Regions from separate parts of the Amnibacterium soli genome, predicted to be linked through region 1. Evidence: predicted binding sites of a transcription regulator. Region 1 holds the regulator's gene; the other holds the start of a gene.
The links. The regulator HspR, encoded in region 1, represses chaperone genes until heat shock. The targets are predictions, from matches to a motif close to AAGTTGAGTCNNNNNGACTCAACTT.
Positions count from the first base shown of each region.

Region 2: a site for HspR is predicted at 2,525-2,549, ahead of ABEA53_RS04525 (ATP-dependent Clp protease ATP-binding subunit). Genes of this name have one in related genera too.

Region 1 is NZ_BAABLP010000004.1:180,497-184,904, reverse strand. It holds gene ABEA53_RS10365 (alkaline phosphatase family protein) at 1-9, opposite strand, end outside; gene ABEA53_RS10360 (ATP-dependent Clp protease ATP-binding subunit) at 105-2,273, opposite strand; gene ABEA53_RS10355 (heat shock protein transcriptional repressor HspR) at 2,381-2,803, opposite strand; gene ABEA53_RS10350 (DnaJ C-terminal domain-containing protein) at 2,883-3,872, opposite strand; gene ABEA53_RS10345 (nucleotide exchange factor GrpE) at 3,876-4,408, opposite strand, start outside.
Region 2 is NZ_BAABLP010000002.1:111,898-116,305, reverse strand. It holds gene ABEA53_RS04545 (PQQ-dependent sugar dehydrogenase) at 1-917, shown strand, start outside; gene ABEA53_RS04540 (VOC family protein) at 980-1,402, shown strand; gene ABEA53_RS04535 (hypothetical protein) at 1,449-1,745, shown strand; gene ABEA53_RS04530 (hypothetical protein) at 1,765-2,322, opposite strand; gene ABEA53_RS04525 (ATP-dependent Clp protease ATP-binding subunit) at 2,566-4,408, shown strand, end outside.

The DNA of each region.
Region 1 (4,408 bases):
GCGGTCCACCGGGCCTGGCTACCGACCCCAGGTGTCCGGCAGGCGACCAGCAGGGGTCGTCCCGGATCCGGTGGTGCGCCGCAGCACCGGATCCGGGAGGGTCGTCAGGCGACCGGGACCTCGAAGCGGCCGACGACGAGGGCGTCGTCCACCGGGTCCACGTCCACCCGCACGGCGTCGCCGTCGCGCACCTCGCCGGCGAGCAGCGCCCGCGCGAGGCGGTCGTCGATCTCCCGCTGCATGAGGCGGCGCAGCGGCCGGGCGCCGTACATCGGGTCGTAGCCGCGCTCCGCGAGCCAGCGCCGCGCCTCCGGCGTCACCGCCAGCTGCAGCCGCCGGTCGCTGAGCCGGCGCGACAGCCGGTCGATGTACAGCTCGACGATCTGCGCGAGGTCGTCCTCGGTCAGCGTCTGGAACACCACGATGTCGTCGAGGCGGTTCACGAACTCCGGCTTGAAGGCCTGCCGCACCATCGCCTGGACGGCCTCCTCCTTCTGCTCCGCCGACAGCGACGGGTCGGTGAGGTACTGGCTGCCGAGGTTCGACGTGAGGACGAGGATCGTGTTGCGGAAGTCGACCGTGCGGCCCTGGCCGTCGGTGAGGCGGCCGTCGTCCAGCACCTGCAGCAGGACGTCGAACACCTCCGGGTGCGCCTTCTCGACCTCGTCGAGCAGGATCACCGAGTACGGACGGCGCCGCACGGCCTCCGTCAGCTGGCCGCCCTGCTCGTAGCCGACGTAGCCGGGAGGGGCGCCGACCAGGCGCGAGACGGAGAACTTCTCGCCGTACTCGCTCATGTCGATGCGCACCATGGCGCGCTCGTCGTCGAACAGGAACTCGGCGAGCGCCCGGGCGAGCTCGGTCTTGCCGACGCCGGTCGGGCCGAGGAACAGGAACGAGCCGGTGGGCCGGCTGGCGTCGGCGATGCCCGCGCGGGTGCGGCGCACCGCGTCCGCGACGGCGCGCACGGCCGCCTTCTGGCCGATCAGGCGCTTGCCGAGCTCGGCCTCGAGGCGCAGCAGCTTCTGCGTCTCACCCTGCAGCAGGCGCCCCATCGGGATGCCCGTCCACTGGGCGACGACCGCGGCGATGTCCTCGTCCGTGACGTGGTCGTTGACCATGCGCTGCACGTCGGGGTCGTCCTCGGCGCGCTCGGCGGCCGCGAGGTCGCGCTCGATCACGGGGATCTCGCTGTAGAGCAGGCGGGAGGCCTCCTCCAGATTGCCCTCGCGCTGCGCCCGGTCCGCGCGCATGCGCAGCCCGTCCATCTTCTCCTTCAGGTTCCCGACGCGGTTGAGGTCCGCGCGCTCGCGGTCCCACCGCGTCTGCAGCTCCTTCAGGGTCGACTCGCGACGGGCGAGGTCCGCCCTGAGCTTCTCGAGGCGGTCGCGGGAGGCGTCGTCCTTCTCGCGCTTGAGGGCCAGCTCCTCGAGCTTCAACCGGTCGACGGAGCGTCGCAGCTCGTCGATCTCGACCGGGGCGGAGTCGATCTCCATCCGCAGCCGGCTCGCCGCCTCGTCGATCAGGTCGATCGCCTTGTCGGGCAGCTGGCGGGAGGAGATGTAGCGGTTCGAGAGCGAGGCGGCCGCGACGAGCGCCGAGTCGGCGATCGCGACCTTGTGGTGCGCCTCGTAGCGCTCCTTCAACCCGCGGAGGATCGCGACGGAGTCCTCGACCGAGGGCTCGCCCACGAACACCTGCTGGAAGCGGCGCTCGAGCGCGGCGTCCTTCTCGATGTACTCGCGGTACTCGTTGAGCGTCGTCGCGCCGATCATGCGCAGCTCGCCGCGGGCGAGCATCGGCTTCAGCATGTTCGACGCCGCGACGCTGCCCTCGCCGCCGCCGGCGCCCATGAGGGTGTGCAGCTCGTCGATGAAGGTGATGATGCGGCCGTCGGAGTCGTTGATCTCCTTCAGCACGGCCTTCAACCGCTCCTCGAACTCGCCGCGGTACTTCGCGCCGGCGACCAGGGCGGCCAGGTCCAGGGAGACGAGCTGCTTGTTCTTCAGCGAGTCGGCGACGTCGCCGGCGACGATGCGCTGCGCGAGCCCTTCGACGACGGCGGTCTTGCCGACGCCGGGCTCGCCGATCAGCACGGGGTTGTTCTTGGTGCGCCTCGTGAGCACCTGGCTCACCCGGCGGATCTCGCTGTCGCGACCGATGACCGGGTCGAGCTTGCCGGCTCGCGCGATCTCGGTGAGGTTGATGCCGTACTGCTGGAGGGCGCTCTTGGCGTTCTCCTGCGGAGCAGCCGCGCCGCGCATGTTGGCCATGTGTCCTGCCTTCAGGAGGAAGCGGATGGAGGAGGTCCGTCGGCGTCCGCTCTCGCGGATCCGACTCCTGCAGAGTTGAGCGCACCACGCTCAGGTGTATTCCGACCCTACTCCGACTCGATGGAGCGAGGGCGCCACACCATCACCTCGGTGCGACGAGCGGCACGGGTGCCGTGCCGCAACGGCACCACGTCTCCCTGGGGGGACGACGCGAACACGCGGGCGCCCGGGCGGGACAGCAGCTCGTTGGCGAGCGCCGTCTCGAGCTGGCGCACCCGGTCGCGCAGGCTCACGACCTCGTTCTCGAGCTCGAGCACGCGCTTGATGCCCTCGAGCGAGACGCCCTCGCTCGACAGGCGCTGCACCTCCCGCAGCTGCGCGACCTCGCGCAGCGAGTAGCGGCGGGACTTGCCGGAGGTGCGGCGCGGCACCACGAGGCCGAGCCGGTCGTACTGCCGCAGCGTCTGCGGGTGCATGCCCGCGAGCTCCGCGGCCGCGGCGATGGGGAAGATCGGGTCGTCCGCTTCCATCACTGCTCCAGCTGTCGTCGGTGTCCGCGGATCGGGGGAATCGGTCCGGCCGATTCCCCTGATCCGTGGACACGACCGGTCATGCGCGGGCCCTGGCCAGCAGGTCGTCGCGCGGGTTGTCGTCGCCGGAGGCGGCGGCGAAGGCGTCGAGCGCCTCCTTCTGCGCCGCGGACAGGTGGCTCGGCACCGCGACCTCGACCCGGGCCAGCAGGTCGCCCGTGCCCTTCGGCGTCTCGACGCCGCGGCCCTTCAGCCGCAGCACCTGGCCGCTGGAGGTGCCGGCCGGCACCTTCATGCGCACCGGGTCGCCGCCGAGCACGGGCACCTCGATCGTCGCGCCGAGGGCCGCCTCCGCGAACGTCACCGGAACGTTCACCCTGAGGTTGAGGCCCTCGCGCTCGAAGACCGGGTGCTTGTCCACGCGGACCGTGAGCACGAGGTCGCCCGGCTCGCCGCCGTCGGGGCTCGGTTCGCCCTTGCCCCGCAGCTTGAGCTTCTGGCCGTCGGTCACGCCGGCCGGGATGCGGACGGTGATCGGCTTGCCGTTGCCGCCGGACAGGGTGACGGTGTCGCCCTTCGTGGCGGTGAGGAAGTCGATGCTCGTCGTGGCGGTCACCTCGCGCCCGGGGGTGGGCCCCCCGAACCCGCGGAACCCGCCCGAGGTCTGGCCGAAGCCTCCCCCGTTGCCGAACATCCCGCCGAGGATGTCCTCGAACCCGCCTCCGCGGGTGCTGGTCCTCGTGCGAGTGCCCTGCCCGAACAGGTTGCCGAACACGTCCTCGAAGCCGCCGCCGCTCTGGCCGCCGGCCCCGCCCGCCGTGAAGCGGGCGCCCGAGCCCATGGCCCGGATCTGGTCGTACTCCTGCCGCTGCTCCTCGTCGGACAGCACGCTGTACGCCTCGGAGATCTCCTTGAACCGCGCCTCCGCCTTCGCGTCGCCGGGGTTCGAGTCGGGGTGGTACTGCCGCGCGAGCTTCCGGTAGGCCTTCTTCAGGTCGGCCTGCGAGACGGACTTGTCGACTCCGAGGACCGCGTAGAAGTCCTTCTCGAACCAGTCCTGACTCGCCACGGCTCAGCTCCCGGAGGGGGTGTCGACGACGACCTTCGCCACGCGGAGCGTCGTCTCGCCGATGCGGTAGCCGCGCTCGACCACGTCGGACACGGTGGGGCTGGTCACGTCGGGGCTCTCCCGCTGGAAAATCGCGTCGTGCTGGTGCGGGTCGAAGAGCTCGCCCTTCTCGCCGTAGGGCGTGATGCCGAGCTTCGCGACGGCGCCGCGCAGCTTCTGCGCGATCGCGGTGAGGGGGCCGCCCTCGGCGAGGTCGCCGTGCGCCTCCGCCCGGTCCAGGTCGTCGAGCACCGGCAGGAACGCCCGCGCGGCGTCGCCCGTGGCACGGTCGCGCAGCGCGTCGCGCTCGCGCTCGGTGCGGCGCCGGTAGTTGGCGTACTCCGCCGTCACGCGGCGCAGGTCGGCGAGGTGCTCGCTGTCCTGCGGGGTGCCGTCCGGCCCGGTCCCGGCGGGGAGGTCGCCCTCCCCGTTCAGGAACGCCTGGTCGGCGTCGTTGAGCGACGTCTCGACGTCCGGCCCCTCGGCCTGGATCCAGT
Region 2 (4,408 bases), on a different contig from region 1:
ATCGGGTCAGCGCCTACGACTACGCCGACGGCGCGGTCTCCGGCCGCCGAACCGTGGTCGCGGGCCTGCCCGACGCCAGCACGCCCGAGCTGCGGGGCGCGTACGCCCACGCGCTGAAGAGCGTGGCGGTCGGCACCGACGGCGCGCTGTACGTGTCGGTCGGCAGCACCGGCAACGCCTCCGCGGAGGACCGCTCCGCCTCCCCCGAGCGCGCGTCGATCCTGCGCGTGCAGGGCGGGCGGACGACCGTCTTCGCGCGCGGGGTGCGCAACGGCACGGGGCTCGCGATCGCGCCGGACGGCGCCGTCTGGACCGCGGTGAACAACCGCGACCGCATCGCCTACCCCTACGACCGCGCCTACGACGGCTCGGGCGGCTCCGACCTCGGCGCCGTGCTGCAGCCCTACGTGAACGACCATCCGCTCGAGCCCGTCGCGAAGCTGACCGCGGGGCGCGACCTCGGCTGGCCCTACTGCAACCCCGACCCGGACGTCGATCCCGGGGCGGCCGGCACCGCCTTCGCGTTCACCAATCGCGGGTTCGTGCGGGACCGCGAGACGAACGCGGACGGCAGCCGGCTCGACTGCGACGCGCTCCCCCGCGTGGAGCAGGGGCTCCCCGCGCACTCCGCACCGCTCGGCATGAGCTTCGTCGGCGCCGGGGTGGTGCCGGCCGGTCCGGGCGCCCTGGTCGGCGTGCACGGCTCCTGGAACCGCACGCCGCCGCGCGCGCCGGAGGTCGCCTTCCTGCCGTGGCGCGACGGCACCCTGCAGCCCGCGCAGCCGCTGCTCACCGGCTTCCAGGCCGCGGACGGCAACCGCTGGGGGCGCCCGGTCGCCGCCGTCGCCGGGCCGGATCGTGCCGTCTACGTCACCGACGACGAAGCCGGCGCGGTCTACCGCATGGCCCCCTCCTGACCCTCGACCCGCACGGGCGGTGCTGCCAAGGTGGAGCCACCCGATCGAGTGGAGGAGCCGACGTGACCGCGAACCTGAACCCGTACCTGAACTTCCGGGGCACCGCCCGCGATGCGCTCGCCTTCTACCAGTCCGTCTTCGGCGGCGAGCAGCGCGTCAGCTCGTTCCGCGACTACGGCATGCCCGTCGCGGAGGGCGAGGAGGACCTGCTCATGCACGGCCAGCTCCAGGGGCCGAACGCCCCGCTGCTGATGGTGTCCGACGTGCCGAGCCACATGCCGTACACGCCCGGCGAGAACACCTTCTCCGTCTCCCTCTCCGGCGACGACGAGACGCTGCTCTCCCGCTGGTGGACCGCGCTCAGCGAGGGCGCCGACATCGCCCAGCCGCTCGAGAAGGCACCGTGGGGCGACAGCTTCGGCATGCTGACCGACCGGTTCGGCGTCTCCTGGCTGATCAACATCGCCGGGAGCCCGACGGCGTGAGCCGCTCCCGGCGGGCTCCGGTGGAGGAGCGGGCAGGATCGGAGGCGTGAACCGTCTGCTCGTGCCCCTGCTCACCTCCGCCGGCCTGCTCGGCGGCTACGGCGTCGCCCGCGCCACCGGGGTCCGGGCCGCGGGAGGCGGCGTCCTCGGCGCCGTCGGGGCGGCCGTCTTCGTGCTCGTGAACCGCAGCGGCGGTCCGTGGCGCGCCGCAGCGGTCGTGCTGATCTACCTGGGCGCGTTCGGCGGCTCGCACCCGCTCGCGAAGCGCCTCGGAGCGTGGCAGTCGGTGCTCGCCGTCGCCGGTGCGACCGCGGTGCCCGCCGCGCTGCTCGCCGAGCGCTGAGCCCGCGCGGGGCCGGCGACTAGAAGAGCTGCAGCGCCGCGAAGTACGCGACGACCAGCGCGATGACGCCGGACAGGGTCGCGAAGGTGATGCGCGCCCTCCAGCGGCCGGGGAATCCGCCGACGAGCTGCGCGAGCAGCCCGGTGACGAACAGCGCCGCGAAGGAGCCGAGGAACGCGCCGCCGACGAGCAGCGCGGCCATCACGGGGTCGCCGGGGCTCTCGAACTCGACGTAGATGAAGAAGATGGCCGCGATGTGCAGCGGCAGGCTCATCGCCGTCAGCACCGCGAACGCCAGGACGCCGAGCGTGCGGCGGGGCGCGGGGTTCCGTCGGTCGGCGCGCGCGGCGGGCTGCTGCGGCTCGGGCCGGAGCGCCGGGTGCTGCGCGACCGGCGCCTGACGAGGAGCCTGCTGCTCGTACGGGTAGGTCGAGGTCGCGCGCGGCTGCTCGTACGGGTACACCGAGGGCGAGGTGCGCCTGGGCGGCTGATCCGGGGTCCGGTTCGCCGTCTGCGGGTACGCCGCGCTCGGCTGCCCGCGGTACAGGCGGGGGTCGTGCGGTCGGCTGCTGTCCACGTTCCTACGCTCTCATCGACGGCTCGCGGTGTGGGGACACCCGCCGGGACCGTGCCCCGACCGTGACCTCGGGATGATCCTTCCCCGGACGGGGGACGGAAGCACCGCGACTGGCCGGTGCGCGCCGATTCGGGTGCCGGCGGCGGCGGCCGTCCGTCGAACCCGTGGCGGGAAGCGGGAATGCGGAGGGCACTCCTGCGTTGACTTGAGTCGAAGGCGCTCAAGTTCCACTAGGAGGACCCTTTGCCTCAGTACTTCGGCTCCGGCGACGACGGACGTTTCGACGATGAGCTGGCAGCAGCCCTGTCGCGGATGCTCAGCGGTCAGCGTTCCGGCCGCCCCATCGACATCTCCCGCCTGCTCAGCAAGCGGACCCACGAGCTCCTCGGCGGCGCCGTCCGCTACGCCGTCGAGCACGGCCACGACGAGGTCGACTCGCTGCACCTGCTGCGCGGTCTCGTCCTCACGGAGGAGGGCGAGAGCACCCTCCGCGCCGCCGGGATCGACGTGGACGGGCTCGTCCGCGCGATCGAGCAGCGCATGCCCGCCGGCGGCTCCGCCCGCACGGACGGCACTCCGTCGCTGACGGGCGCCGCGCAGCGCTCGCTGCTCGAGGCCGCACAGGTCGCCCGGGCCTCCGGCTCCACCTACGTCGACCCCGAGCACCTGTTCTTCGCGTACGTCGCGAACCAGCAGGGCACCCCCGGCCAGCTGCTCGCGTCGTTCGGCGTCACGCCCGACTCGCTGCAGTCGATCGCGGAGCACGCCGCCGAGGCCCGCGAGGTCGCCGAGTCCGAGACCGGCACCCCGACGCTCGACAAGTACGGCGTCGATCTCACCGCGAAGGCGGAGGCGGGCGGACTCGACCCGGTGATCGGCCGCGCGCTCGAGATCGAGCAGACCGTCGAGATCCTGCTGCGGCGCACCAAGAACAACCCGGTGCTGATCGGCGAGCCCGGCGTCGGCAAGACCGCGATCGTCGAGGGCCTCGCTCAGCGCATCGTGGACGGCGACGTGCCCGAGGCGCTGCGCGGCAAGCGCGTCGTCTCCCTCGACCTGCCCGGCATGGTCGCGGGCACCCGCTTCCGCGGCGACTTCGAGGAGCGCATCACCAAGGTCGTGTCCGAGATCGCCGAGCACAAGGACGAGCTGCTCGTCTTCCTCGACGAGATCCACACGGTCGTCGGCGCGGGCGCCGGCGGCGAGGGCGGCATGGACGCGGGCAACGTGCTCAAGCCGCGCCTGGCGCGGGGCGACCTGCACCTGATCGGCGCGACCACGCTGAAGGAGTACCGCCGGATCGAGAAGGACGCCGCGCTCGAGCGCCGCTTCCAGCCCGTGACCATCGGCGAGCCGTCCGTCGAGGACGCCGTGCGCATCCTCGACGGGCTGAAGTCCCGGTACGAGGAGCACCACGGGGTGCGCTTCACCGACGAGGCCGTCCGCGCCGCCGTCGAGCTGTCGCACCGCTACGTGACCGACCGGTTCCTGCCCGACAAGGCGATCGACCTGATCGACCAGGCCGGCGCCCGCCGTCGGCTCGCCCTCGGCGTGCGCGTGGACGTGGCCGCCCTGCAGGCGCGGGTCGCCGAGCTCGAGGCGGACAAGGGCCGCGCGGTGGCCGACGAGCGGTACGAGGAGGCGTCGCACCTCCGCGACGAGATCGAGGCCGTGCAGGCGCGCATCGCGTCGGCGGACTCGGCGCCGAGCAGCACGGACGAGGCCGCCGTGGTCGACGAGGCGGAGATCGCCGGCGTCGTCTCCCGGTCGACCGGCATCCCGGCCACCCGCCTCACCGAGGCCGACCGGTCCCGGCTCGCGAAGCTCGAGTCCGAGCTGCACGAGCGCGTGATCGGCCAGGACCCGGCCGTCTCCGCGATCGCCAAGGCCGTCCGGCGCAGCCGGACCGGCATGGGCGACCCGAACCGGCCCGTGGGCAGCTTCCTGTTCCTCGGCCCGACCGGCGTCGGCAAGACCGAGCTGGCGAAGGCCCTCGCCTCCAGCCTCTTCGGCGACGAGACGGCGATGCAGCGCTTCGACATGAGCGAGTTCGGCGAGCGGCACACCGTGAGCCGGCTGATCGGTG